One region of the Pantoea sp. Ae19-2 genome, then DNA from elsewhere that is predicted to be linked to it. Evidence: predicted binding sites of a transcription regulator. Region 1 holds the regulator's gene; the other holds the start of a gene.
What was found. Region 1 encodes PurR, which represses purine synthesis genes. Its sites were predicted from a motif close to CANGCAAACGTTTGCNTG; they were not measured.

Region 1 (15,176 bases):
GTTTTCTGTCTTATACTGTTTACAGGATTTCGCGAGAGATAGGCGCATTCTTGAATAAAGGAGTTTTCAAATGATTAAGCGTGTAATTGTGGTCGCTTTGACTGGAGTGATGCTTGCAGGTTGTAGCAATACCGATACGTTGTCGGGCGATACCTACAGCGCCAGTGAAGCCAAACAGGTCCAGAGCGTTTCATACGGTACCTTAGTGTCCGTACGTCCGGTTAAAATTCAGGGCGGCGATGACAGCAATATCATTGGCGCTATCGGTGGTGCCGTACTGGGTGGATTCCTGGGCAACACGATTGGCGGCGGTGCGGGACGCAGCCTGGCAACAGCCGGCGGGGCCGTACTGGGTGGCGTTGCGGGCCAGGGCGTGCAAGGTGCGATGAACAAAACAGACGGTGTTGAACTGGAAATCCGCAAGGATGACGGCAACACCATTATGGTGGTGCAGAAACAGGCCGCCAGCCGTTACTCTGTAGGACAGCGCGTAGCGATGGCGACCGATGGCAGCCAGGTCACCGTTTCTCCACGCTAATACAATCACCCACCGACGCCGGTGACGGGCACTGTGCGTCGGTATTACTTTTCTTTGTTCTGTAGTTCGAGAATATTCTTCTCAAGGCGCGCAATCAGCGACACCATCTGATTGATCTCATCGCGGCTGATACCGGTGAGAATATCGTCACGGGTAATGTCAATCACGTGTTCGACCTGCTGAATAACCGGCTCGGCCTGTTGTGTGAGCTTAATGCGTTTGGCTCGGCGGTCATGTGCGCAGGTGGTTCGGGTAATCAGCCCTTTTTCTTCAAGCTGATCTAAGGTTCTGACCAGCGAAGGTTGTTCGATACCGATGGCTTTGGCTAACTGAATTTGTGACTGCTCAGGCGGTAACTGATGGATATTGTGCAGCGTAACCCAATGCGTTTGGGTTAAATCGAGTGGCTTCAGGCGTTGATCGATCAGAGCCCGCCAGATGCGCACCAGTCTGGACAGGTCCGTTCCGAGTGGGGTATCCATGTTATCTCCTTATAATTAGTCGGCTAGCTATCAGGCTGCATTGTATAGTATTTTGCAAGCCGGAAGTTAAATTACTAATCACTAAGTAGACAGTTTCGGCTGAAAATATTTCACTAACCTGTTCCAGAGTGCATCCCCATAATGGATATCATCAGCAACGGATTTCTCAGTGTTCACCCACTTACGGAACTGATTTTCGGTGCGTCACTTTACTTTCCTCCCCTGTTTAAAGCGGTGCTGGCCGGTTTTTTTCTCTGGCTGCTGATTCACCCACTGCTGCGCGGCTGGCTCGCCTCTGGCGACGTCTGGCATCCCACACTGTTTGATCTTTCCTTATTTGTGCTGTGCGTGACGGCCTCACTCTGGCTGATGGATCACGGATGAAAACGATGAAATTTTCCGGATTAAAGTACTTTTCAACGCTGATTGTTTTTACCCTTGCGCTGCTCAGTGCCTGGTGGGCCTGGAATTACTACATGCAGTCGCCCTGGACACGAGATGGAAAAGTGCGTGCCGAGTTAGTGGATATCACGCCGCAGATTTCAGGACGCATTGTGGCATTGAAGGTGACAGATAATCAGTTTGTTCACAAAGGCGAAACGTTGTTGACGCTGGACCCCGTCCCCTGGCAAATCGATCTGAATAAAGCCGATGCGCAGCTTAGCCAGGCAAAAGCCGATCTCGCTAAAGCGCAAAACGAGTTCAGCAGGCGAAGCCGGCTGCCGCGCAATACCATTTCAGGTGAAGATCTGGATGTTGCCCGTCTGAACGCCGATGCCGCACTGGCCAGCGTGAAGGCGGCACAGGCACAGCGTGATCAGGCGCAATGGAACTTGCAGCAAACCACCCTCACCGCCCCCACGGACGGTTGGGTGAGTAATTTAACCCTGCGCCCTGGCAACTACGCCAGCGCCGGTACGCCGCTTTTTGCCCTGGTCGACAGCCACTCTTACTACGTCGTCGGCTACTTTGAAGAAACCAAGCTGCGCCACATTCATCCTGGCGCCGCTGCCAACGTGGTGCTTTACAGCAGCGGCGCGCAGTTGACCGGTCAGGTAGAAAGCATCGGGCGGGCTATCTACGATCAAAGCCTGGAGGCGGATAACGGTTTACTGCCGGATATTAAACCGAACGTGCCCTGGGTTCGTCTGGCGCAACGTGTCCCTGTCCGTATCCGCCTCACATCGCTTCCCGATCGCGCGCTGTTGATCGCCGGTACAACCTGCACGATTACGATAGCACCATGAATCTCAACGGGCTGGCCTGGGGAAACCTTCCCTGGGTAAAGGCGGATCGCAATCAATGGCGCTATGCGTTACGCAATGCAGGCGCGATGTGCCTTGCGCTGAGCATTGCCTATGGTTTGAACCTGGACGAGCCTTACTGGGCCATGACCTCAGCAGCAGTGGTAAGTTTTCCTACCCTTGGCGGCGTGATCAGTAAAAGCCTGGGCCGCATCGTGGGCAGCCTGTTGGGGGCGGCCGCTGCGCTGTTGATTGCCGGCCATACGTTAAACGAGCCTTGGCTGTTCACCCTGTATATTGCCGGCTGGCTGGCGCTGTGCACCTGGGTGGCAAACCACTATCAAAACAATGTGGCCTATGGTTTTTCGCTGGCGGGTTATACCGCAGCCATTATTGCCTTCAGCTGTGTCAACCTGACGGACATCACCAGCCTGTGGGAGATTGCTCAGGCGCGGGTATGTGAAGTGATTTCCGGGCTGCTGTGCGCGGGCTTTATGATGATGCTCTTACCCAGCACCTCTGACGGCGATGCACTCATCCACGCGCTAAAACAGATGCACGCCCGCCTGCTGGAACATGCCACGCGCCTGCTGCAGGACACCCGTAATGACGAGATACGCAGCGCCCATGAAACGGTGATTGGTCAGATCCTGACCATGAACTTATTACGCATCCAGGCCTTCTGGAGCCATTATCGCTTTCGCCGCCAGAATAACGTGCTGAATTACATCCTGCATCAGCAGCTGAGACTGACCAGCGTGCTGTCCAGTCTTCGTCGTATGCTGCTGAACTGGCCCGATGCACCTGAGGCGCTGTTTGAGGTACTGAAGGCTATCATGCAGGAACTGGCCAAACCCGACTGCAATAAGTATCGGCTCGCGGCGTTGTTGCGCACGATTACGCCTGCCAGCGAAGGGGATTATCGACAGCGGGCGTTCTGTCAGCGGCTGCGCTACTTCTGCTGGATGTACCTCAACGTATTGCGCTGGATACGACTGCTGGAGCACGCCGAGGCGGATACCCGCTTTCAACCACCGGCCGTATCGGCGCTGGCCAGTGAGAGCGATAGCGCAGAGGCAGGCTGGAGTGCACTGCGCACTTTTACTGTCGTGGTCGCGGGTTGCGCATTCTGGATTACGACGCAGTGGTCTTCGGGCGCATCGGCGCTCACCTTCACGGCGATCGCCTGCGTGCTTTACGCCTCGGCTCCCTCACCCACAGGCAGCATTACGTTATTACTGAAAACGCTGTTGTGGCTGTTTGCATTTAGCTTTGTGTTTAAATTCGGGCTGATGGTGCAGTTTAATCAACTATGGCAACTGCTGGCGGTGTTATTTCCGTTGTTGCTGACCCTGCAACTGTTCCGGGTGCAGCAGAAACAGCGGGCCGCCATGTGGGGACAGTTTATTGTTTTTCTGGGATCGTTTCTGGCCGTGACCAATCCACCAGACTGGGACTATCAAACGTTCTTTGACGGCAATATCGCCAAAATTTGCGGCGTACTGCTCGCCTGGCTGGCGTTTCAGCTGCTGCGCCCCAGTTCGGATAGCCGCCGCAGCCGACGCCATATTCAGTCTCTGCGCATGGCTTTTCTCGATCAGCTTCGCCCCCGGCCCCATTTGAGTCAAAACCGCTTCGAGTCGCTGATCTATCACAAGATCGGCCAGCTCAGCAGCAGTCGGGATGAAAAAGCGCGCGTCTGGCTACTGCGCTGGGGCGTGGTTTTGCTCAACTGCTCACACCTCGTCTGGCAGCTGCGCGACTGGCCCACCGAATCCGCAGTTCTGAATCAGTATCGCGAGCGTGCGATGCAGGATCTGCAACATGTGATGAGCCTTCGCGGTGTTCAGCACCGGCAACTTGATGCGGCACTGGATGCGCTACAGACGATGACAGATGAAACGATCAGGGAAAATACCCGGGAAGCCGAAACGCTTGCCGGATTGTTGTGGCGCTTACGTTGTTCGCTGGAACAGCTGAAACAGGCCATTCCCGACTGACTACTGACAGTACTGCTGATGCTGGCGGTTAAAATCATCCTGCAGTTGCTGTACCGTTTTTTGTCCTTCGAATCGCGTCTTATCCGCCTCAGAAACCGGCTCAATAACCAGCGCTTTTTCATCCGGGGAGAAAATAAAGCGCCGGGAAATGAAGGTGCCAGTGAAGCTTTTCCCCGTGATGCCGCCGCAAATCATCACCGTATTGTGGTGATAGATCGTGGTATCTGTGAAATTGGTTTCCGTGGCGCTACGCAGAACATTTTGGCAATGCGATGCTTCAAGTTTTTGCACCACGTCCCGACTCAGCCGCTCACGGCCTTTCGCGATATGTTCACACCGAATCCGTGCAGGATTGGTATCAATGGTACGCTGAAGCTCTCGCCCGGTTTCGGTTACCAACTGCGTATCATTGGGTTTATCACAGCCTGCCAGCAGCAGGCACAGTAACCATGCGCCCTTCCATTTCATTTACCCTGCTCCTCAGGTTGTCAGGCTTTATGACGGGAATCAGTATCATAGGGGGGAATGAAGGCATGATGCTACAACAAATCTTCAACGTACGAAAAGCCATGCTGGCGGCAACCGATGCCGCCAGACTATCTGATCAGATTACGCCGCAGGCAAAGCGTGCCCCGCCGCCGCCGAGCGGTTTCGGGTGATCCGCGTGATTATCGCCGCCCACGTGAACCATCAGTGCCTTGCCTTTTATCTCACTCAGGTTTTTGATCCGGGGTGCCAGCATGGGATAGCTGGCCTTGCCCTGGTCATCCACGTAGAGCGCTGGCAGGTCCCCTAAGTGACCTTCACCGTAGGGTCCGAGATGTTTACCGGTATTATCCGGGTCCAGATGACCACCCGCCGCGCCCGCGGCCACCGTTTTCCCCTCTGATTCACCTGGTTCACAGCTGCCTTTTGCATGGACATGGAAGCCGTGGATGCCCGGTTTTAGCCCCGCCAGCATGGGCGTAAACTGCAAACCATATTGCGTTTCTTCGATCTTCACCGTGCCAACAGATTTGCCGATACCCTGCGGCGACACCTCATGAATCGTCACCTCTTCACTGGCGGCCTGGGCTGCGCCGCAGGTTAACAGCGTCAACAACGCGATAGTTTTCACTTTCATTGTGGCTCCTTAGTGCTCTGGGTTCAGCTTAAGCCTGGCCTCAGTGCGCAAAGATTGCCGCAAATTGACGAATGTTTACGCTCAGGGTACGTCGTAGCCCAGCGCTGCTTTACGAATACGGAACCACTGTTGGCGACTGAGCGACAGATCCACGGCCCCCGCCGCCTCGGTGACGCGCTGGATTTTGCCGGAGCCGATGATAGGTAACGGCTTGCTCGGCAAGCGCATCACCCACGCGTAGACGACCTGTTCCAGACTGGATGCGCCTGTCTCCTCTCGGACCCGCGCCAGCTCGTCGCGCAACGGCTGGAAATGGGGATCGCTGAACAGACGTCCGCCCCCGAGACAGGACCATGCCATAGGGCGCAGGCGTTGCTGCTGGCAGTGATCCAGCGAACCATCCAGCAGCACGTTTTGCTGAACGGGAAAGATTTCAAGTTGATTAGTGACCAGGCTAAAAGGCAGACGCGACTGCAACAGGGCAAACTGCGCAGGTGTAAAATTGGACACGCCGAAATGAAGCACTTTACCGGCCTGATGCAGTTGAAGAAACGCCTCGGCAACGTCATCGGCGTCCATAAGGGGATCGGGCCGATGAATCAACAGGAGGTCGAGATAATCGGTGTGAAAAGCCTGCAGCGAACGCTCTGCGCTGGCAAGAATGTGTGCGGTATCGGTGATGTAATGGCCAATCTGATGTTCGGGTTTGGCGCGCGTCGCAATGCCGCATTTCGTGACAATCTGAAGCCGCTGGCGCAGCGAGGGTGCCTGTTTTAATGCTTCACCAAACGCCGCCTCGCAACGGTAATCACCATAAATATCGGCATGATCGACCGTGGAAATCCCCAGTGAAAGATGGTGTTCAATAAAGGCGACCCGTTGCTGTGGCGTCATGTCCCACTCCATCAGGCGCCAGTAGCCCATAATCAGCGGTGAAAAGTGGGGGCCCTGTGGCGCAATAGCTTGCGGTTGTAACATCGTGTTCTCCCTGTGACACAAAAGCGGCTGGTTGTCTGTCAGGGAGTATAACGGAAATTGCGCGGGGGTCAGAACAAGGTCGGTTGCTGGGGTTCCTGAGGCTCATCCTTATGCTGTTGACGCAGCATACGCAGGCGGCGCTGATGGCAAAGGCGCAGCACGTCACGTTTCTGGCTGTCGGTATAGCGCATCCAGTTAAAACGCTCGTCGCGGCTGCGCAGGCAACCGAGGCAATAGCCACGTGAATCTGTCTGACAAATACTCCGGCATGGACTGGGAACCGGAAAAAACTCAAGCTGCTCTGCCACAACTGCCCCCGCTAAAACGTGCATCCCTCTATTGAAGACAGACTGGTGCGATTGTGCAAGAAATAATCACAACACGGACGATTTATTCACTTTCAATACGTGATGATTTAACACTCTGTGCCTGTCCCGCGATTAAAATTTGCATTAGACCGATTGGTCTACCAGGATAAAGCCCATGAACAAGATGCCACAACGTCATGAAACACGTGAACACCTGCTGATAACGGGCGAGAAGCTTTGCCTGCAGCGCGGATTTACCGCCATGGGGCTGAGTCAGCTGCTGACACAGGCGGCCATTCCGAAAGGGTCGTTTTATCACTATTTCCCGTCAAAAGAAGCGTTTGGCGTTGCCCTGCTTGAGCGCTACTTTGTCCGCTACCTGCATGAGGTAGAGCAACAGTTGTCTCAGCCAGCGGGCACGGTGAGAGAACGATTGTTAGACCATTTCAGACATGCGCTTGCGGTGTTTGAACAACAGGGGCACATCGTCGGTTGTCTGAGTGTGAAACTGTCGGCTGAAGTTTGCGACCTGTCTGAACCCATGCGCGGTGCCCTGCAGCACGGTGCCAGTCATGTTATCGCGGCTTATAGCCGCGCCTTAACGACGGCACAGCAGGAAGAAGGACTGATATTGCCGCATCCGCCTGAACAGCTGGCAGAGCTACTCTATGTCTTGTGGCTCGGAGCCAGTTTGCAAAGCAAGCTTTCCCGTAAGGCACAGCCCCTGCGGCTGGCATTTATTACCATCGAACAGTGGCTGAAAGCGCCACTGGTTTAAAAAACCACAATTTGTAGACGACCGGTCTACTTGAAAGGAGTTGTTATGGCGAGTACTCAGCTGTTTCGTCCGCTAAAAGTTGGCGCAATTACCGTGCCTAATCGTGTCTTTATGGCCCCGCTGACGCGCTTGCGTAGCATTGAGCCAGGCGATATCCCGACGCCGTTGATGGCCGAATACTATCGTCAGCGCGCCGGGGCGGGCCTGATTATTACCGAAGCGACCCAGATTTCTTTCCAGGCCAAAGGCTATGCGGGTGCGCCGGGTTTGCACACCCAGCAGCAAATCGCCGCGTGGAAAAATATCAACGAAGGTATCCACCAGGCAGGCGGACACAGTGCCGTACAGCTGTGGCACACCGGCCGTATTTCACACAACAGCGTCCAGCCGGAAGGTAAAGCGCCGGTTGCGCCTTCGGCGATTCCCGCAGGCACACGCACTTCCCTGCGTGCCGAAGACGGCAGCGTGTATCGCGAAGATACCTCAGTGCCGCGCGAACTGAGCATCAGTGAAATTCAGCAAATCGTTGCCGATTTTGGTCAGGCCGCTGCCAATGCGCGGGAAGCAGACTTCGACATGCTGGAACTGCACTCCGCTCACGGCTATCTGATGCACCAGTTCCTGTCACCGTCCTCGAATCAGCGTACCGATGAGTACGGCGGCAGCGTTGATAAACGCGGACGTTTTGCGCTTGAAGTGGTCGATGCCGCGATTGCCAACTGGTCAGCGGATCGTGTTGGTATCCGTGTCTCTCCTGTCGGCAGCTTCCAGAACCTGGATAATGGCCCGAACGAAGAAGAAGATGCACTGTGGTACATCGCTGAACTGGCGAAACGCAAGATTGCCTATCTGCATATGTCAGAACCTGACTGGGCAGGCGGTACACCTTACAGCGACGCCTTCCGTCAGAAAGTCCGTGATACCTTCCCGGGCGTAATTATTGGCGCTGGCGCTTACACCGTTGAGAAAGCGGATGATCTTATCAGCCGCGGCTTGATCGATGCCGTTGCCTTTGGTCGGGATTACATCGCTAACCCGGATCTGGCCCAGCGTTTACAACAAGATGCACCACTGAATCCACAGCGTCCCGAATCCTTCTACGGTGGCGGCGCTGAAGGCTATACTGACTATCCTGCACTGTAAAACGCAGGCAGCCGTGAGTCTTTCACGGCTGCGGTTATTCTTTGGCGATTATCGTCGCTATACTGAGTGTTTGTGTCATCCGGGGATGACGTTTTTCAAAAGAGGAAGCTATGCGTTTACTTCATACCATGCTGCGCGTTGGCGATTTGCAACGCTCCATTGATTTTTACACTCGCGTGCTGGGCATGCGCCTGCTGCGCCAAAGCGAAAACGCTGAATATAAATATACCCTGGCGTTTGTGGGCTACACCGAAGAGAGCGAAGGTGCCGTTATTGAGCTGACCTACAACTGGGGCGTTGAAAGCTACGATCTCGGTAACGCTTATGGTCACATCGCGTTGGGCGTTGATGATGTTGCCGCAACCTGCGAGCGCATCCGTAACGACGGCGGTAACGTGACGCGTGAAGCCGGCCCGGTCAAAGGTGGCACCACGATCATTGCCTTTGTTGAAGATCCAGACGGTTATAAAATCGAACTGATTGAAAATAAACATGCCGGACACGGCCTCGGCAGCTAAGCCGTCAACATCAGCCTGCGCAACGCGGGCTGATTCTCGCTTACCTTACCTGTACCTGCTGCAGACGGGGCGCTTTTTTGGCATACTACGCGCTGCCCTTTTTCTGCAATGAGATCCTGATGTCTGAATCGTCTTCCCCCAACGCACTCAATCAACGCTTTCGTGGTTTCTATCCCGTGGTTATCGATGTGGAAACGGCGGGCTTCAATGCGCAAACCGATGCGCTGCTGGAAGTCGCGGCCATTACGCTGAAAATGGATGACGAGGGTTGGCTTCATCACGACCAGACACTGCATTTTCATGTTGAACCTTTTGTCGGCGCTCTGCTGCATCCGGAAGCCCTTGCCTTTACCGGCATCGATCCCAGCAATCCGTTACGGGGCGCGGTGAGCGAATACGAAGCCTTGCATGCCATTTTTAAACTGGTGCGCAAAGGCATTAAAGATACCGGGTGCAATCGCGCGATCATGGTGGCGCATAATGCGACCTTCGATCTTAATTTTATGAATGCTGCCGCCGAACGCGCCAGCCTGAAACGGAATCCGTTTCATCCTTTTGCCACTTTCGACACGGCCGCCCTGAGCGGGTTAGTGCTGGGTCAGACGGTACTGGCCAAAGCCTGCAAAGCGGCCGGGATGGAATTTGACAGCAGTCAGGCGCACTCTGCGCTGTATGACACGCAGCAAACGGCCACGCTGTTCTGCGAACTGGTCAATCGCTGGAAACGTCTGGGAGGCTGGCCGCTGGCTCTAGCGGAAGAGGCAACAGAAGATCAGGGCGCGGCGGAGTAAAGGCCCGTTAAACGAAGAAAAGGCCGACGATGTCGGCCTTTTTTTATTATTCCGCTTCTTTAAACTTCTCAGCGGTTTCTTTGACCAGCGGTTGTAATTCGCCACGCTGGAACATCTCAACAATAATGTCGCAGCCGCCAACCAGTTCGCCATCGACCCACAGCTGAGGGAAGGTTGGCCAGTTAGCATACTTTGGCAGCTCTGCGCGAATATCCGGGTTCTGCAGAATATCCACGTAAGCGAAGCGCTCACCACAGGCAGACAGCGCCTGAACCGCCTGGGCAGAGAAACCGCAGCTTGGCAGTTTCGGCGAACCTTTCATGTACAGCAGGATCGGGTTTTCTGCGATCTGGCGCTGAATTTTTTCTACAGTACTCATTATTGCCTTCCTTAATTCGTCACTTCGTGTTTCTTTATTGTAGCGACTTCCCTTCAGGACTGAAAATGAGATTTTCTTCCCGTTAGGGCAAACCGCCATGTTTGTTAAGTCCGCTTGCGCGCTATCCACCCGCTCATCGGGACCCGAAAGGTGAATGTATTAATAATTTGCAATAATTTTGCTGAGTTAAGCTGCTGAAATTGCTTATTTATGCCTGCTTTTTACCCAAGTTATTAATTAATAAAAAAAGGACTTACTGTTTTAAAAAAAACTGGACTAGAATGTCTTCGGCGCTGATCGTTGATCAGATTTTTCTTAACCTTGTCAGATATCTGTTGAACCTGACAGCTTAACCAGTAAACGGACTATGCGTTCAATTATTACGCTTCTTATTCTGGCTTTTGCGCAACTGTTCTTTAACGTCGCCTCTGCATCACCGCAGGCGCCGGTTAAGGCCAGCTTGCATAAGGTAGAGAAAAAAAGTGCGCGCGAAGATGAGCGGCGCAAGCGACGCACGGTTAAAGCGTCGGCGAAAAAAAGCCGTTCCTCCGCAGAGCAGAAATCCAGCAAAACGCTTAAAACCAGTAAAAATCCCTCTCACGCGGTTGCCTCTCACAAAACCCTGACCAAAGCGACTGATTCACACAAGAAGCTCACAAAAAAAGTGGCGGCCAATGCCACCAGCAAGAAACGCTATGGTCATCAACGCGCGGTGAAGGTGGCGAAAGCGAACAGCAAGGATACCGGCACCATCAAAATGAGCAACGCACACCGTCAGCGCTATCAAAAAGCACGTGAAACGGCGATGGCAAAACTGATGGGACAGCTGGGCAAGCGCTACCAGTGGGGCGGAAAATCGCCGCATACCGGTTTCGACTGCAGCGGCCTGGTGTGGTACGCCTACAAAGATGTGGTGAAATTTAAAATTCCGCGTACTGCAAATGAAATGTATCACCTGCGGGATGCCGCGCCGGTGAATCGGGAAGCGCTGGAGAAAGGCGATCTGGTGTTTTTCCGCATCAACGGACGTGGCACGGCCGACCACGTGGGTGTTTACCTGGGTAACGGTAAATTTATTCAGTCACCGCGTACCGGAAAGGACATTCAAATCAGTGCGTTAAGCGAAGATTACTGGCAGCGCCACTATATTGGTGCGCGTCGCGTCATGACGCCAAAAACCGTTCGCTAAACGTCACTCCTCCGTCATACCGACGGAACGCAGCCGGGACAGGGAAACCTTCCCGGCTTTTTTATTAGTTCAGAATGGCGGTAAAGCTGAACGCAATAATCATCAACAGTGCAGCCGCCGTGGTCATCAATGACAGTTTCAGATCGGTACTCATCACAACTCCTTAGGCACAATTTTAGTAGGGGTTAAGCATTTTCCCACACGCGTGGGTAAAAATCTCGTTTTATCCGTGCAGCCTTGTTAGAATCCCCTCTTTGTTGCGCAACAGCGCGCAACATCGGTTGCGTCAGCACCCTTTTCAACCGTTATTTCCTGCCCCGATGCCCCATAACCGGTCAGAAAAACGATTTTTTTGCAGAAATAACCGTCCGCTGACGCAAACGTTTAACAACATGCTTATCAACAGGTTAGATAAGCCCGGGAGTTCGATTTTCATGGCAACAATTAAAGATGTGGCGAAACGTGCAGGCGTCTCTACCACAACCGTTTCTCACGTCATCAATAAGACGCGCTTTGTCGCAGAAGATACCCGCGAAGCGGTCTGGGAAGCGATTCGGGAATTACATTATTCACCCAGCGCCGTAGCACGCAGCCTGAAGGTGAATCACACCAAAACGCTGGGCCTTTTGGCCACCTCCAGCGAGGCGCCCTATTTCGCTGAAATTATTGAAGCCGTGGAGAATCACTGCTTTGATAAAGGCTACACCCTGATTTTAGGCAACGCGCATAACGACCTGCAAAAACAGCGTGCCTACCTCTCGATGATGGCGCAGAAGCGCGTCGATGGGCTGCTGGTCATGTGTTCTGAGTACCCGGATGATTTGCTGCAAATGCTGGAAGCCAACCGCAATATTCCCATGGTGGTCATGGACTGGGGCGAATCCCGTGCCGATTTTACTGACACGGTGCTGGATAATGCGTTTCAGGGCGGTTATCTGGCCGGCCGCTACCTCATCGAACGCGGGCATCGCGATATCGGCGCCATTCCAGGGCAAATGGAACGTAACACCGGTGGTGGCCGTCATGCCGGTTTCCTCAAGGCGCTGGAAGAAGCCGGTATTCAGCCGCGTTCAGAGTGGATTGTGCAGGGCGATTTCGAGCCTGAATCCGGGTATCAGGCTATGCAGCAAATTCTGTCGCAGAAGCAGCGCCCAAGCGCGGTGTTCTGCGGTGGCGATATTATGGCCATGGGCGCTATCTGTGCCGCCGATGAAATGGGCCTGCGCGTCCCGCAGGATATTTCGGTGATTGGCTACGATAATGTGCGCAACGCACGCTATTTCACGCCTGCACTCACTACCGTGCACCAGCCAAAAGCGCAACTGGGGGAGAAGGCTCTGGAGATGCTGCTGGACCGCATTACCAGCAAGCGTGAAGAGTCGCAAACCATCGAAGTGCATCCGACACTGATTGAGCGACGCTCTGTAGGCTACGGTCCCTATCGCGACTACCGTCGCTAATCCTCGCTCAACCACTCCTGATTGAGCGTTTGCGCATCACCCAGGTAATTGAGCAACCAGCCCAATGCCGGTGATGCGCGATCTTCCGCCCAACTGACGCAGCAGGGACTTTCTGGAAAAGGCTGGGGCAAGTTAAGTTCGGTCACTTCGCCGCTGTCCAGTAGCGGGCGGGCTAAGTGCCCCGGCACCATTGCGACGCACAGCCCGGACCGGACGCAGTCCAGCCCGGTCTGCCATTCAGGCACCACCAGTCGGCGTTGATTATCCAGAGCCCAGGTCATACGGCGCGGTAACGCACGCGAGGTGTCTTCCAGCACCAGCGAAGGCCAGTTGCGCAACGCCTCATCATCCAGCCGGGCGACCTGGGTTAACGGATGTTCCCGCGCGACGATGCAGCGCCAGTTCAGGGTTCCCATATCGCGGAAAGCAAACCGCCCGCCCACCGGAATCGCCTGAGTCGCGCCTATTGCGACCTCGACTCTTCCGTCAGCCAGCGCATCCCATACGCCGTTAAACACTTCATAACTGATGTGGAGCTCCATATCCGGAAAGTGGCGGTAGAAATCCCTGACGAACTGACGGGTTCGGTGCGGTTTCACAATGCAGTCCACCGCAATCGCGATTTGCCCTCGCCAGCCGTTGGCCAGTTGCTGGCACTGACGGCGCGTGGCATCCATTTTTTTGATGACGCTGCGGCCTTCTCGCACAAAATGTTCGCCCGCAGGTGTCAAAACAACCTCCCGGTGCTGCCGTTCAAACAGCGGTACCGCCAGCCAGGTTTCAAGCTGGCGAACGGTATAGCTGATGGCAGAAGGCACACGGTGCAACTCCTGGGCCGCAGCACTGAAACTGCCGCCACGCGCGACCGCATCAACCACTTCAAGCGCATATTCAGACCACATATCCTGCCTTTAAATTTTTTAACAGCAACAGGCAAATTTTACCGTTTCACAGTATGAAGTACAGCTTTTACACTGCCCCGCGTTTATCCTGCAAAAAATGAGAATCAGATGTCAGCTTCTAAAGGATTCATTCCCTATCTTGCCGTGCTCAGTATGCTGGGCTTTCTGGCCACCGATATGTACCTGCCCGCCTTCGGGGCCATGCAGCAAAGTTTTAACACCTCCGCCGGGATGATCAGCGCCAGTATGAGCCTGTTCCTGGCGGGTTTTGCCTGTGGTCAGCTGGTATGGGGACCGCTGTCAGATCGTATTGGCCGCAAACCGGTATTGCTGGCAGGACTGAGCCTGTTTGCGCTGGGTTGTGCGGGGATGCTGTGGGTGGACGACGTCGTACTGATGCTGGTGCTGCGCTTCATTCAGGCCATCGGCGTGTGCGCGGCTGCCGTGAGCTGGCAGGCCCTGGTGGTCGATCGCTATCCTCAGTCGCGCGCGAATAAAGTCTTTGCCACTATTATGCCGCTGGTCGCGCTGTCTCCTGCGCTGGCCCCGCTGCTGGGAGCCTGGCTGATTAGCCATTTTCACTGGCGCTCAATTTTTGTCGTTCTGACCGCGATTGCCGCAGCCCTGATCTTGATTACGCTGCGCCTGCCATCGGTACAAACAGCCCGCCGCCCGGCCCCGTCACAGCCCGGTTTTATGACGCTGCTGCGTTCACGCGTCTACAGCGGTAACGTCCTGATGTATTCTGCCTGCTCGGCCAGCTTTTTTGCCTGGTTGACCGGATCACCGTTTATTCTGGCAGCGATTGGCCTGTCGCCTGCTGATATCGGCTTAAGCTATATTCCGCAGACCATTGCTTTCTTAGTCGGCGGTTTTGGCTGCCGTGCGCTCCTTAACCGTTTCAAAGGGGCGCAGTTGCTGCCATGGCTGCTCATCGTCTATAGCCTTAGCGTACTGGCCCTGTTTGCCGTCGCCCTGTCAGGCTCGGTTTCACTCACCGCTTTGCTGGTGCCGTTTTGCGGCATGGCGCTGGCGAACGGGGCGATTTATCCCATCGTCGTATCCAGTGCACTTCTGCCCTTCCCCCATGCGACCGGCAGAGCCGCCGCCCTGCAGAACACGCTGCAGCTGGGCCTGTGCTTTGTCGCCAGCCTGGCCGTCTCGGCGGGCCTGACCCAGGCGCTGTTCACCACAACGCTCATCATGGCGGTGACGATTGTACTGGCGCTGGCAGGCTATCAGATGCAGCGCCGCACCGGCGCACAAACTGATATTGCCTCAACGGCACATCCCTGCCAGGATAATAACTGAGGCAACGACTTTTGTCGTCTGAGTGATCAACA
Region 2 (15,176 bases), 410 kb from region 1:
CATTCAGGGTTTGGATTAGGTTTCGAACGTTTAATCGCCTATGTCACCGGCGTACAAAATGTAAGAGATGTTATCCCCTTCCCACGAACACCACGCAACGCGAGCTTCTGATTTTCAGCATTAAATATAAGAAATTCATATATATAAAGAGGTCGGCATCGCCGGCCTTTTTTTATTTTTGTAAATTTTGATATGACTCACAAAGTTCCGTTATTTTTACATTTTGTAATACATTTTTTATATTTGAAACAAGATTACGACTTTTGTAGCATTTTCGCAGTAGAATTACCCGATGGGGGATGGAAAGATGCGTGCAGACACAGGAGACACCAAACTTCTTTCAAGGTTCACGTAAAGTTTTCTTGACGGCAGTGGCAGGTGTCCAAATAACTCCAATGAGGGTAATAAATAATGATGAAGCGCAACATTCTGGCAGTGGTTATCCCTGCTCTGCTCGCCGCCGGCGCAGCCAACGCAGCAGAAGTTTATAACAAAGACGGCAACAAGCTGGACCTGTACGGTAAAGTGGATGCGCGTCACCAGTTCTCTGATAACTCAGGCGATGACGGCGACAAGAGTTACGCGCGTTTAGGTTTTAAAGGCGAAACTCAAATTAATGACCAGATGACCGGTTACGGTCAGTGGGAATACAATTTCCAGTTAAACAACCCTGAGTCATCAACAGATGCTGCGCAGAGTGGCAACAAAACCCGTCTGGGCTTTGCTGGTCTGAAATTTGGTGATGCGGGCTCAATCGACTACGGCCGTAACTACGGCGTGGTTTATGACGCGATCGGCTGGACAGATATGCTGCCAGTTTTCGGTGGTGACTCAGGTAATCCTGATAACTTTATGAACGGCCGTAGCACCGGTCTGCTGACCTATCGCAACAGCAACTTCTTTGGCCTGGTTGATGGCTGGAACTTCGCTGTTCAGTATCAGGGCAAGAACGAAAATTCTAACCGTAATGGCCAAACTGCCAACGGCGATGGCTGGGGTGTGTCTTCCTCCTACACCGCGCCAATCGGTGTCGGCATTGTTGGTGCCTATAGCAGCAGCGACCGTACTGACGCCCAAGCTCAGGGTGTTGTTGCAAATGGCAACGTGGTTGGCGCAGGCAAGCATGCAGAAAGCTGGGCAACCGCTCTGAAATATGATGCTAACAATGTTTATCTGGCAGCGATGTATGGTGAAATGCGTAATGCAGCACCAATTTCAATCGTTACTGGCCCAACAACTACCGCTGCTGCCTTTGCAAACAAAGCTCAAATCATTGAGATGGTTGCTCAGTATCAATTTGATTTCGGTCTGCGTCCATCTCTGGCCTACGTTCAGTCTAAAGGCAAAGACATCGAAGGTATCGGCGATGCGGACCTGTACAAATACTTCGATGTGGGCGCAACTTACTACTTCAACAAAAACATGGCCACCTACGTTGATTACAAAATCAACCAGCTGGACAAAAACAACCCACTCGGCATTCCTAACGATGACGTAGTTGGTGTTGGTCTGGTTTACCAGTTCTAAGTTTGTTGATGCAGTACAAAAAACGGAGCTTCGGCTCCGTTTTTTATTGCCGTTTCCTCGCACTAAGCCCCGCGCTATCCCACTGTTAACATTAGAACGGGTAATTCTGTCGCACAGACGATGAATTTTATCGCAAACGGTTGGCATTTCGCCGTGCTGACGTTAACCTGATGGTTCATTTGCTAAAGTTCACGCTACTGGACCCGACTCATGTTTGAATCGATCTCTGCTGCACCCGCTGACCCCATTCTTGGCCTGGCCGATCTCTTTCGTGCCGACGACCGCCCCAATAAAATCAATCTCGGTATTGGTGTTTACAAAGATGAAACCGGAAAAACCCCGGTGCTCACCAGCGTTAAGAAAGCAGAGCAGTACCTGCTTGAACACGAAACCAGCAAAAATTACCTGAGCATTGACGGTCTGCCAGATTTCGCGCACTGCACGCAGGAATTGTTATTTGGTCAAGGCAATGCCCTGATCGCGGCGGGCAGAGCCTGCACGGCACAGACGCCGGGCGGTACAGGCGCACTGCGCGTCGCCGCGGATTTCCTGTCTACTCAGACGTCCGTTAAGCGCGTGTGGGTGAGCAACCCGAGCTGGCCGAACCACAAAAACGTGTTTAATGCCGCCGGGCTTGAGGTATGCGAATACCAGTACTATGACGCAGCAAACCATACCCTGGATTTTGACGGCATGCTGGCCTCACTGAAAGAGGTGAAAGCCGGTGATGTGGTGCTGTTTCATGGCTGCTGCCATAACCCAACCGGTATCGATCCTACTGCAGAGCAGTGGCAACAGCTGGCACAGCTCTCTCTGGCTAACGGCTGGCTGCCCCTGTTTGACTTTGCCTACCAGGGCTTTGCCCGTGGTCTGGAAGAGGATGCTGAAGGTCTGCGCATTTTTGCGGCCAGCCATCAGGAACTGATTGTCGCCAGTTCTTATTCCAAGAACTTCGGCCTGTATAACGAACGTGTGGGTGCAATTACGCTGGTTGCGGGCGATGCCGCGACGGCCGACACCGCATTCAGCCAGGTGAAATACACCATCCGCGCCAACTATTCTAACCCGCCGTCACACGGTGCAGCCGTGGTGGCCACGATTCTGGGCAACGACGCGCTCCGCACTATCTGGCAGCAAGAGCTGTCTGATATGCGTCAGCGTATCCAGCGCATGCGCCAACTGTTTGTGAACACCCTGGCGGATAAAGGCGCGCAGCAGGACTTCAGCTTTATCATTAAGCAGAATGGCATGTTCTCGTTCAGTGGGCTGACCAAAGATCAGGTCATTCGCCTGCGCGAGGAGTTTGGGGTTTATGCCGTTAATTCAGGCCGCGTAAACGTTGCCGGTATGACACCAGATAATATGTCTGCACTGTGCGAGGCGATTGTCGCCGTACTCTAAGCGCATCGCGTATAAAAAAATGGGCCATTCTGGCCCATTTTTTATTGCAGGAAAGGATTGGTCAGACGTTCACGGCCCAGCGTTGACACAGGCCCGTGACCGGGTAAAAACGTCACATCGTCGCCGAGCGGCAGCAGCTTATTATTTATCGCATCGATAAGATGTTGATGATTACCCTGCGGGAAGTCGGTACGCCCGACGCCGCCGCTAAAGATCACATCACCTGATACCAGTAAGCGGCCTTTGGCATCAAAAAATACAATGTGCCCCGGCGTATGTCCGGGACAGTGCAGCACATCAAGCGTGACCTGACCAACCTGAACGGTATCCCCCTCCTCCAGCCAGCGATCCGGCGTCAACGGGGCACAATATTCCAGCCCAAACATTTGGCTTTGAGTAGGTAGGGATTCCAGCCAGAAAGCATCCTGCTTTTGCGGGCCGACCAGCGGCACCTGCCAGAATGCAGCCAGTTCTGCCGCTGCCCCAACATGATCGAGGTGACCATGCGTAAGCAGAATCTGTGCAGGCTTCAAATCAAGCTGCGCCAGCGTTTGCCTGATGGTATCGGCATCGCCACCCGGGTCCACCAGGGCCGATTCACGCGTGGTTTCGCACCAGATAACCGAACAGTTCTGGGCGAAGGCGGTGACGGGGATAATGTGATAATTCATAACGCTCCATGGTCGGCACCCGCAGCGTTGCCGACGTTACTACCAGTGCCTGACGGGACCGGTATCAATATGTACAAAGTTGCTGCTGGGATAATATCCTACACCACCGGCACGCATTTTTAATGCGGCTTTGCGAACATTCGCCAGCGTCACCCCTTCAATGTGGAAATCCATCGCCTGGCCTTTGGTGTGATAACTGTGTTTTGCCACACCGGGCCCGGATTCCCGCAGCATATTGTTCGTCGCCAGTGAGCGATAGCCGGAGACGAGCTGGACGGGTTTGCGCGTTTCTAACAGCGCCTGAAGGCGATAGAGCTGGTCAAATAAGTGGGGATCGATACTTTTGGTTTTATTGGCACGGTAGTCGCGGAAAAAGTGGTTCAGGCGTGACAATTCACTTTTGTCGTAACTTTTACCGTTAAAGAATTCCGTTTTAAGGGTTTCACCAGTGTGAAGATTATTGAGCGTTAATATCCGCGGGCGTGAAGTGGAGAGTGATGCCATCGCGGTCTCTGGCAGTAAGGCCAGGCCGGCAGCGGCACTTCCGCAAAGCAGCAGTTTGCGACGTAAAGAATCGATTGTAGACATGGAGCGGTTTACCTGAAAGCAGAGTCAAAGACATGTGCAAAAAACGTACTGGCGAACCATAACTTTATGGCGGTAGCACGTCAACCCATTATGGGCAAGTTTGGAAGGCGGCTCCGGATAAAGCCGCCTGAATGACAGGACTGAATAACGGACATACCGTACGACTAACGATTGAAAATCAACTATTAGAGTAATAACTGCTGCGCACGGCTTAAGACCTGGCTCGCCGAACGCGCCGTATTATCATAATTGTAAATATCTGTACGGAACTGCGTTTTGCCGTCATCCGCAACCCAGGCCGTTAAATAATACAAGTTAACCGGGATGCGATGCCGAATGGGTACATAGCGCGTATCGCCCTGCTTGAGCGTGTCAGAGATACGCGCGTCATTCCAGCCGACATCCTGCAACAAAATACCGGCCAGTTCCGAAGCTTTATTCACGCGCACGCAGCCCGAGCTGAGCGCACGAATATCGCGCTGAAACAGATTGTGGTTCGGCGTGTCATGCAGATAAATCGCATCCGAGCTTGGCATATTAAACTTATAGCGACCGAGTGAATTGGTTTGCCCCGGTGCCTGACGTATGCGGTAAGGGAAGGATGAGGCTGACACCATACTCCAGTCAATCATGCTGGGATCGATGACTTCGGAATCGGCGCTCCAGCCAGACAGCAGCGTGTATCCATGTTTATACAGATAGGTTGGGTCCTGTTTCACCTTAGGAATAATGTCCTGACGCACCAGATTGGTCGGCACATTCCAGGGCGGATTCAACACCACATTATTTAGTGCGCTTCGCATCAACGGCGTTTTACGATCTGGTCGTCCCACGATGACCCGGGAGGACAGCACTTTAGTGCCGTTGTTGTAATAATTCAGCGAATAGTTGGGGATGTTCACCATAATGCCGTTGTGCATATCATCCGGCAGCAAACGCAGCCGCTGGATATTCAGCGCCAGCAAGGCCGCACGCTGTTGAGGAGAGACATTCAGCCATTCCCGTGTACGCAGGCCAATCGCCCCATCGGCGTCCAGCCCCTGCCACTGTTGAAAGCGTTTTACCGCCGCGACCAGCTCATCGTTATAAACATTCACACTGCCGGGCGCAGCGGGAGCATTCTGGACGTTACCCTGAACACCGGGTGCCGCAGCAGGTATATCGTTAACCGTGACGGCCGAAGGGCTGACGGCGACAGGCTGCTCGCTGTGGCTGACGGCAACGGGTGCGGTGGGAACGGCATCCTCATTGGGCGCGGGTGCGGTTACCTGTGCACTCAGCATGCCGCTGCGGCGAAGAATTTCCCGCAACGCCGGCACATCGTCACTGACCTGTCCAGGTCGTAGCGTGTCGCGATTTTTAATTTGTGGCCAGGGTTGTTTATCTTCAAGCAGGCTTTTCAGGGCCTTATGCATGAGTGGATACTGCGGATGCTGCGGCACCAGTGAATTAACAAACGCCGCCGAACTGCCCGCATTGACGGCATTTTGCCAGGCATTGATCACGGATACAGAAGGCACAGCCAGCTTGTAGGGCGTGGTGCTGTACAGCCAGGTTTCTCCCTGGGCAGGCACCGAGGAGACAAACTGCAAATAGCCCAGCATCGCATCAGACAACGTGACATCACGGGCAAAGCCTGTGATATCAGGATCGGTCAGGCGATCGACCCAGCGGGTAAACTGCGGCTGCACGCCGGAGAGGGCAACCTCCGCCAGCTGCTGCTGAAATTTCTGTACGGCTTCATGATCCTGCCAGATCGGCTGCATGTTACGCGCGGCGTAGAGCGCGGCCAGAGAAGCACCGTAAAAAGGCTGGCTGTCGCCTGAAAACGCCTGGCGAATCTTCTGCTGACTCTCACTGACGGATGTGGTGGCGTACGCCGCGTGCGTACCGGGCATCGCGGCGATGATCGCAGCCTGAGCCATTGCACAGGGAATGAGCGTGAGCGCTAGCGTCAGCCACGAACTAACCTGATGAATTTTGAAGCGTTTATACAGTAACATCCCTGCCCCCTTCATTGATCTACCGCGCAGCCTGTCAGGAAACAACTGCGATCGGGCTGTTACTCATATTATTGAGTATACAAATAAAAACGGCATTTGCCTCCTGTGACAAATGCCGTTACCAGATTAACTAATGGCGCTGTTTTTGACTATCTCTGCATCGTGAATATTATGTCGTGGTTTCGCTCGCCGGATCGGCTTCGCTGCTGCGTTTTGCGGGCAGTGGATCGGCCGCGAAGCCCCGCAATCCTACCACGTGAACGTGCTCGGTGTTGTTAAACACTTTACGCATCAGTTTATAGGTGGTGCCCTTCTCCGGACTGATATTTTCTGGCGCCGCGATTACTAGTTGCATCTCCAGTCGCTCACAGAGTTCAAACAGGGTCGCGATCGAGCGCGCATCCAGACGTGCGGCTTCATCCAGGAACAGCAGACGGCAAGGCGAAATATCTTTACCGCGCAGGCGACGTGATTCCTCTTCCCAGCTCTGCACCACCATGACCAGAATTGACATCCCCGTACCAATGGCCTCACCGGTGGAAAGCGCGCCACTTTCGGCACGCAACCAGCCATCTGAACCCCGGTTGACCTCGACTTCCATCTCAAGGTAGTTACGGTAATCCAGTAGCTCTTCACCGATGGTTTGTGGTGTACGCTGCCCCATATCAATATGCGGATTCAGACGCTGGTAGAGTTTAGCCAGCGCTTCCGAGAACGTGAGTCGGTTGCTGTTAAACAGATCCTGATGCTGTTCGTGCTCTTCAGACAAGGTGTCCAGCAGCATGGCATGCGTTTCGCGCACGTTGACGTTCAGCCGGACGCTGCGCACCTGACCAAAGCTCACGGTTTGCAGCCCCTGATTCAGCTGGCGGATACGGTTCTGTTCACGCTGAATCGTTTTACGAATAATATTCGCGACGCTGCGTGAACTGATAGCCAGGGTCTGCTCGCGGGCCGTCAGCTCTTCCGTCAGTCGATTGAGTTCAATCTCCATCTGCTCGATGGCTTCAACCGGATCGTCCGTGCGAATGATATCCTGGCGGATACGTTCGCGCAGATGTTGATACACGGCGATGAAAAACTGAATCTTACGTTCCGGGCGTTTCGGATCTTCAGACAAACGCAGCACATCGCGCAGATGTTCGTTATCGGCCACCGCCAGGCGCAGTGCGCCCAGTGCCTTATCCGACATGGAACGCAGTTCATCGCCACTGAGATAAGCCAGTTCACGACGATGCAGACGACGTTCAACACCGTTATCTTTCACCAGACGCAGCACCAGGCACCAGCCCGCCTTAGCACTCACCACCTGTTCGCGGTTCTGGTGATAGTTACGTTCAAGCTGGCGCAGTTTTTTCTGCAGGTTGTCCATTTCTGCTTCGCAGAAAGTGAGCTGTTTCTCCAGCTGATTACGGCGGGCGCGGTTGTGACTTAACGCCGTATAAAGTTCATCGCGGCGGATACGCGCGCGTTCTTCCGCGCTGGCATCGGCCTGAACACCGATATCCTGCATTTCCTGCTGCAACTCTTTCAGCATATCGCGCTTGGCATCATAGGCGCTTTTAAGCGATGCCAGCACCTGAGAATATTGCGTCAGCTGCGACTGATGGCCGCGCAAACGCTCACGACAGCGGCTGCGCTCGGCTTCTGCCTGCTCCAGCCTTTGACGCAGTTTGTCGCTGAGATCGTTGTTGCCGCCCAGCATGCTGGCAGAGTCGTCATAGCCGAAATGCGCACGACGCTGCACCACTTCTGTCAAGGCAAACGCCTGCTGACGCGCGTTACGTTGCTGTTGCTGCGCCTGCTGGTAATCCGCCTGCAACTGCTCATGCTGTTCAGGATCGCTTTGCAGTACCGCAAGCATCGGCTCCAGTCTGGCCAGTTTTGCGCCATGTAAATGGAGGAAACGCGCGGCCTCCTGTGCCTCTTCAACCTGCTCGCGAATCTCCTCACAGCGATCCGCCAGCGTCTCATCCCGCAGCAGACTGATGCGCGGCAGCAGGCGGTTAAGCTGTGCAACGCCCTCTTTGGCCAGTTCATACTGCTGACGCTGTTGCTGATTATTACTTTCATGCTGATTGAGCGCACGTTCCAGCTCACCGCGACGGGCGCCGAGCTGACGGATTTGCGCTTCTGGGTCATCATCAAAGGCCACCGCAAGATGGCTGCCGATAAAGCGACTAAATGACTGATGCAGACGTTGCGTCTTTTGTACGTCAAACGACAAGGTGGCGTAACGTTCCGCCAGCCGGTCGCGCTCGTTATTGAGTAATTCAAGCTGGTTTTCGCGCGCCGCCCGACCAAACAGCGGGATTTTCGGGAAGCGGGAATAGCGCCACTGACGCTCGGCGACTTTTACCACGACGGCGTTCTGTAGCTCGTCTACGCTAAACACGCTGTCATCAAACGACTGCGGATCCCCTTCGATCAGGTACAGATCTTCCGGACACTCTTCTAAGCCATCGAGTTGCTCGCGCACCAGCGACAGATCGGGTACGACAATGGCGTGGCGCGATGGGCCGTACAAGGCAGAAAAGTAAGGCGCATCGTCCAGCGTTACGTCATCATAAATTTCCGACAACAGTACGCCGCCAAATCGCTCAGCCAGCTGATTCAGGCGAGGATCTTCGGCACCGCCCGGTTGGCTGAGGCGTTCAATCTGCTGCTCAATTTCACGCTTGCGGGCTGCGACTTCGTCACGCTCAACGGTGGTTTCACGCTCGCGCTCCAGCAGCTGCTGCATGTATTCCGTCACATCCTGACTGTTGGCCAGGTCCTGACCGGTTTGCTCACTGAGCTGAGTCAGGATTTCTTGCGCGGCCAGCCAGTGCGGCGCGCGCGCGGTCAGCGCGGTGATACGTTCGCGCAGTTGCTCAAGTTCCTGACGCATCATCATGCGCTGTTCGCCCGCGTCTGCCACGCTGCTGTTCAGCTGCTCGATTTGCGCTTCAAGCTCACGCTGAAGGCCTTCCAGCGCGTCAGGATCGTAGTGCTGCCCCTGACGTTTACAGAACTCTGCCAGCAGACGCTCGGCTTCCTGCTGCTCACGCAGGCGCTGTTCGAGTTCATTCAGGCGCAGGCGCAGGGAGGAAAGCTGATCGGCATGGTGACGTTGATTGCTGGCATCGCGCAGCAGATCGCGCCCGACCTGCCAGGCTTCTTTGCGGCTAACCTCACCGGCAATGCTGGTGACCAGTGATAACGCCTGTTCAAACTGGCTGTGGGCGGCTTCCGCTACACTCAGCTTCTGCTCCAGATTCAGCAGTTGCCCGGTGGCTTCTTCTTCTTTGGCCTGGAAACTGGCCTGCCATTCGGCGGCATTATCGATGGTTAAGTCTGGCAACTGACAAAGCGTGCGGGCGCGTTCCAGCGCCTGTAATGCCTGTTGATACTGAATAGCACGGGTTTGCTGCACATCCAGCGCCTGCTGAAAATCGGCCAACTGGCTCTTCAGCTCATCCACTTCCAGTTCTGCGGCTTCGGCACGGGCCTCATTTTCTTCCTGGATTTCGCGCGCTTCAGCAACGACTTCGCTCTGCTCTTCCAGACGGATCGTAAGATCTTCAATATCGCTGTCATAGCGCGTAATTTTTTCCTGCTGGCGCATCGCCGTCTGCACCAGATTCAGGTGATCGCTCGCCGCCTGATAATCGACTTCGAGATCGTTTTCTGCCCCGCTATGTTCGGCCAGCTCACGCGCCATCTCTACATGGCGGTACTGTTCAGAAGCCAGCTGTTTGCGACCGCTGAGCAGTTCATTGCGCAGCTGTAAGGCGCTGTCGAGGTGGATGCGTCGCTCGTTGGCATGACGCATATAATCCGCCGACACATAGCTGGTGGCCTCAGAAATAAGGTGCTTAAACAGGTCACGATCCGACTGGGTGACGCGGATCGCTTCCAGCGTCATACGGTTCTCGCGCAGCGCCGCTTCCATATCCTGAAAGGCTTTACGCACGCCGCTGTTTTCCGGCAACAGATAATCACGTAGCGAGCGGGTAATCGCACTGGAGATACCGCCGTAAAGAGAGGCTTCAATCAGGCGGTAAAACTTGCTGCGATCGCTGGCCGAACGCAGACGACGCGGGACAACGCCGAGATCAAACATCATGGCGTGATAGTCGGTGACCGAGCTGTACTGACGGAACTGAACGCCTTCCAGCGCCTCAACGCGTTCTTTTACCTCATTAAGCGGTAACACGCGCGCCTGGCGGCTGTTGAGGATTTCCGTCAGCATATCAGTAGGCAGCGTATCTGTAGGTAAACCATGAATACTGAAAGGTTTGATATCGACTTTCTTATCGCGTCCGGCGATCTGCTGCAGTCTGACGCCCGCCACCACGCGTTGGTGACGTGAATTGACGACGTCCAGCATGGCATAGCAAACACCGGCACGGAGTTTACCGTGCAGGCCTTTATCACGTGAGCCTGAGGTCGCGCCCGCTTCGGTCGTGTTACGGAAGTGCAGCAGCGTTAAGTCAGGGATCAGCGCCGTTACAAAGGCCGCCATGGTGGTTGACTTGCCTGCCCCGTTACCGCCCGACAGCGTGGTGACCAGTTCATCGAGATCAAAGGTTCGGGCAAAAAAACCGTTCCAGTTGATCAGCGTTAGCGAACGAAATTTGCCGCGTTCAATCATGCCTGTTCTTCCTCCGCGATATCACCCGCATCGCTGTCATTCTCATCACTGTCATCAGCCTCAGTCGTGGCCGTGGCGTTATCCAGCAACATTGCCTCACCGTCACGAATCAGGCGCAGCTGCGCTTCCCGCGGATCGTCACCGCTGCGCACATCGGCGCCGAAGCGAAAAACGGACTCGATAATACGGAACTTGCTGCTGTCGTTGCCAAAAAACCACACCATGCCAAGACGGCGCAGGCGGCTTAAAGACGCACGCATTTTTTCCTGCAGCTTGGCGCGATCGAGATCTGAGCCGGTTGAGCGCTGGTTAACCAGTTTCAGCAGTTTACTTTCATCCGCCAGGGACAGCAGCTCGTCATAAAGTTCCTGCTGGGTAAAAATGCCTTCATTCGCCAGGCGTTCCGGGCTGAGATAGAGATAGCAAAGGATTTTACCGACCATCATATCCAGCTCAGACAGGACAGAACGGGGAATGAGCGTGGTTGAACGCGGACGCAGATAGAAGAATCCCTCTGGCGCGCGAATCAGCTCAACGTTGTAGCGGGTGTAAAACTCTTCCAGATACTGCTGGTAATCCATCAGAAAAGCATGATTGTCCAGCTCTTCGATACCAATGTGGCGTCCGGCGCGTAACTGGCTGTCCAGCGCCGGAAAAATCGGATTTGCCAGTGCCTGTGCCAGTTTAACCGGCATCACTTGTTCAATATTTGTCGATGACATGTGCCTGCACCTTGGCTCCGTAATCATTAATGGCTTGCCATTCCACAGGCAAGCCGGCTAAATCGGCTTCCGCTACGCCGAGCCGCACGGCCTGATCCACCACAATACGCGCCAGGTCAAAGTGACGCGCGCGTGGATATTGAGCCAGATAGTCGCGCATCACAGCGGCGAGGTTGAGCGGTTTTTGCTGCGTTTTATAAATCTCTAAGGCTTCTTCAATCATGGCCGCCAGCTGCTCGCGAATTTCATTGAATTCTTCAAACTCCAGCTCGGCCGGCAATTCGCCCATAACTTCGTCATTGCGCAGCGTCAGTTCGTCGTCACGCATATCGTAAAGACGTTCGGCGTTGGCATAGGTGAGCGCCCAGGGCGCATCAAAATAGTTCTGCACAGAAACACGCAAACGCTGGGCGAAAACGCGGTTTTTGTCCATGTCGATGGCGGTACGAATGAATTTATGCACGTGGCGATCGTAGCCAATCCAGAGATCGATGGCCTGCTGCCCCCAACTGGTAATGCGATCGAGTTTGCTTTGCAAATCGAAAACCAGTTTGTCGACAAAACCCAGATCCGGGCTGTCCAGCGTGGCATCCTGAATGCGCAGCAGATTTTCCTGCAGCTTATCGCCCGCTGCCTCCAGCGTATCCTGCAGTTCACGCAGCGTACCTGAGGTTTCCGACAGCAACATTTCACAGCTCGAAATCGCGGCTCGCCAGTCTTTGTTCAGCAGTTCGGCAATATCCGTCTTAACCGCCTGCTGTTGCTCATCCATCAGGCGCTGCGTCATATCGATACTGTCGAAAATTTCGGCCACCGAATATTTCAGCGGCGCGAACACGTTGCGGTGCCAGTGAAATTCATCGCCGTTTTCCTGAGCCGCATCCGCGGCGCGCTTCAGCTCCGCCGCCACGATAGAAAGCTGCATTGACAGGCGCAGCGTGGAGAATTCCCGCTGGCGAATATAGTAATCAGTGATGCCAATGGCCAACGGGGTCAGGCGATAAATCGCATTGCCCTCGGTTAACTCACTGGTAAAGCGGTTTAACAGGCGCTGGCGCACCATATCGTTGATGGCGTTGTTGGCGCGTACCAACACCGTTTCACTGGTTTGCTCAAAGGCTTTGCTGACGTGACGAAACGCATCAATCAGGTCACCTTCGCTCATTTCACCGTCCATGCGTTCGCCATTTAGCGTGGCGATGGCCAGCAAAAAAGCCAGACGTTCAACTGGCAGCGCAAGCGAGAAGTCATTCTTGCGCGCCCAGGATACCAGCTCCGGTACCGTCTGGGAAAATTCACTCATAATTCGTCCTTCTGCCCGGGTTTGCGCGCGGTCACGTGGATGTAACGCCCTAAGCTTAAAAAGGGTTCCTGGCGGCAAAAGCGCCGCTCCATCTCAATAATTTCGTCGTCGCTCTTTGGCTCGCCTTTAGGCGGCTTCATATAATCGCTGAATACGCGAATCCCGGCACGCCGTTCAATCTGAAAACCACAGTTCTCCAGCCAACGATACACGTCATCGGGATCGCGGGGATAGTCCGGTGACAGCGTGCGCTTCTTGCGTTTGGTCAAGTTAGTGCGCAGATAACCAAAGTTGCCCAGCGTCAGGGTGCGTAATGTTAACCCATGCAGGTTGTAAAACATCAACGACAGCACGCCGCCGGGGCGCAGTGTATCAAACAAGGCTTTTAACACCGCTTCAGGTTCCGCAACCCACTCAAGCACAGCGTGAAACAATACCAGATCCACCGGCTTATCCAAATGTTCACCGACCTGCTGCGCGCTAATTTGTTTGAATTGCATGTTGTGGCTCACACCCAGCACATCCGCATTTTCCTGGGCACGGCGTAACATCTCTCCGGAAAGATCGCACAGCAGTATCTGGTGGCCCCGCCCAGCCAGCCCGCTGGACATCTGACCGATGCCGCCGCCCGCATCCAATACGTTCAGCGCGGAGGATGACAGGCTGGGAAGAATCGTTTCCAGCTCATCCCATAAGATGGCCTGACGCACCAGGCCTTTGGTTGTGCCGTAAATGTTTTGCGAAAATTTATCCGCGAGATCGTCAAAGTTACGATCCTGCATGGCGTGGGCTCCGGTATGCTGCGGTGAAACATATGCTATTTTGTCACAGGTACGGTAAGAATGAAGCTTTGATACCATTCTTGCGCTCTGGCTGCTGTTTTTTCGGACAACAAGAGGTTTTTTACATGGTTTTTATGCTGAAAAAGGCCGTCGGTAACCTGTTGCTGCCCTTGCCTTTTCTGCTTTTACTGATGGCGGCAGGCATTTTACTGCTTTGGTTCAGCCGCTGGCAGAAAAGCGGCAAAATACTCATCTCGGTGAGCTGGCTGATAATATTACTGATTAGCCTACAGCCTGTGGCAGACCGCCTGTTATTGCCGGTGGAGTCGCGCTATTCGACATGGAATGGTAGCCAGAAAGTGGATTACATCGTGGTACTGGGTGGAGGCTATACCTACAATCCTGCCTGGGCACCCAGCTCAAACTTGTTGAATAACAGTTTGCCTCGCGTGACAGAGGGCGTGCGTCAGTGGCTGCGTAACCCGCAGGCAACGATGGTCTTTACCGGTGCTGCTGCAGGGCACAATCCCAAAAGTAATGCGTGGGTGGCCGCACAGGTCGCCGAAAGCCTTGGCGTACCTGACGCTCATATTCATATTCTGGATCAACCCAAGGATACTGAGCAGGAAGCGCGGGCGGTCAGCGCAGTGATCGGGCATCATTCCTTTTTGCTGGTCACATCAGCGAATCATATGCCGCGTGCCATGCGTTTCTTCCAGCAGGCAGGGCTTAACCCGATTGCCGCACCGGCGAACCAGTTGGCAATTACCTCCCCGCTCAACTGGTGGGAGCGGGCTTTTCCTTCTCCGCTGTGGATGGGCCACAGCGAACGCGCCATCTATGAAACGCTCGGCAGTGCATTGCAACGCATTAATCCCCCCACCGAAACACCCGCTTCGTAACAGCGTTGAAGGATGCGCACGACGCCGCGCGCATCCTTCAATCGGGTAATCAGAAGAGCGGAGAGCCGTAGTCACGCCCTGAACCTGACGGATGACCTCAGCCGCGCATGGCAGCGCGCACACGAATCAGGTCCTCTGGCGTATCGACCCCAACGCCCGGCACCGTTTTTGCTACCGCTACGTGAATCTTTTCGCCGTACCACAGCACCCGGAGCTGCTCGAGTAATTCAATCTGCTCAAGGGGACAAGGTGCCCAGTCGATGTAACGGCGAATAAAGCCTGCCCGGTAGGCGTAAATGCCAATGTGCCGGAGCAGCGTATCGCCGATGCGATCGCGTGATTCCGCATAGCGCTCGCGGTCCCAGGGAATGGTCGCACGAGAAAAATACAGCGCATAGCCTTTGGCATCCATAACGACTTTCACGGCGTTAGGATTAAAGGCTTCTTCTGCATCGGTAATGGGCACGGCCAGCGTCGCCATACCGGCCTCAGACTGCGCCAGATTATTCGCCACCTGGTGCACGATTTCGGCCGGGATCATAGGCTCATCGCCCTGAACATTGACGATAATTTGATCGTCTGCGAACTGATACTTCTCAATCACTTCGGCAAGGCGTTCTGTGCCTGAATGATGATCGGCG

Region 2: a site for PurR is predicted at 1,657-1,674, ahead of AAIE03_RS10910 (amino acid aminotransferase). Genes of this name have one in related genera too.

What each region holds. Positions count from the first base shown of each region.
Region 1 is NZ_JBCHWE010000001.1:1,936,214-1,951,389, forward strand. It holds gene slyB (outer membrane lipoprotein SlyB) at 71-538, shown strand; gene slyA (transcriptional regulator SlyA) at 583-1,020, opposite strand; gene AAIE03_RS08895 (DUF1656 domain-containing protein) at 1,162-1,404, shown strand; gene AAIE03_RS08900 (HlyD family secretion protein) at 1,410-2,267, shown strand; gene AAIE03_RS08905 (FUSC family protein) at 2,264-4,264, shown strand; gene AAIE03_RS08910 (hypothetical protein) at 4,265-4,732, opposite strand; gene sodC (superoxide dismutase family protein) at 4,869-5,387, opposite strand; gene AAIE03_RS08920 (aldo/keto reductase) at 5,469-6,365, opposite strand; gene AAIE03_RS08925 (DUF1289 domain-containing protein) at 6,434-6,673, opposite strand; gene AAIE03_RS08930 (TetR/AcrR family transcriptional regulator) at 6,849-7,451, shown strand; gene AAIE03_RS08935 (alkene reductase) at 7,497-8,594, shown strand; gene gloA (lactoylglutathione lyase) at 8,705-9,112, shown strand; gene rnt (ribonuclease T) at 9,232-9,903, shown strand; gene AAIE03_RS08950 (Grx4 family monothiol glutaredoxin) at 9,950-10,285, opposite strand; gene AAIE03_RS08955 (C40 family peptidase) at 10,650-11,471, shown strand; gene cydH (cytochrome bd-I oxidase subunit CydH) at 11,536-11,625, opposite strand; gene purR (HTH-type transcriptional repressor PurR) at 11,906-12,931, shown strand; gene punR (DNA-binding transcriptional activator PunR) at 12,928-13,833, opposite strand; gene punC (purine nucleoside transporter PunC) at 13,942-15,144, shown strand.
Region 2 is NZ_JBCHWE010000001.1:2,348,876-2,364,051, forward strand. It holds gene asnS (asparagine--tRNA ligase) at 1-111, shown strand, start outside; gene ompC (porin OmpC) at 412-1,527, shown strand; gene AAIE03_RS10910 (amino acid aminotransferase) at 1,738-2,928, shown strand; gene AAIE03_RS10915 (MBL fold metallo-hydrolase) at 2,970-3,599, opposite strand; gene mepK (peptidoglycan L,D-endopeptidase MepK) at 3,639-4,187, opposite strand; gene ldtD (L,D-transpeptidase) at 4,373-6,190, opposite strand; gene mukB (chromosome partition protein MukB) at 6,360-10,826, opposite strand; gene mukE (chromosome partition protein MukE) at 10,823-11,548, opposite strand; gene mukF (chromosome partition protein MukF) at 11,529-12,851, opposite strand; gene cmoM (tRNA uridine 5-oxyacetic acid(34) methyltransferase CmoM) at 12,848-13,633, opposite strand; gene elyC (envelope biogenesis factor ElyC) at 13,759-14,535, shown strand; gene kdsB (3-deoxy-manno-octulosonate cytidylyltransferase) at 14,633-15,176, opposite strand, start outside.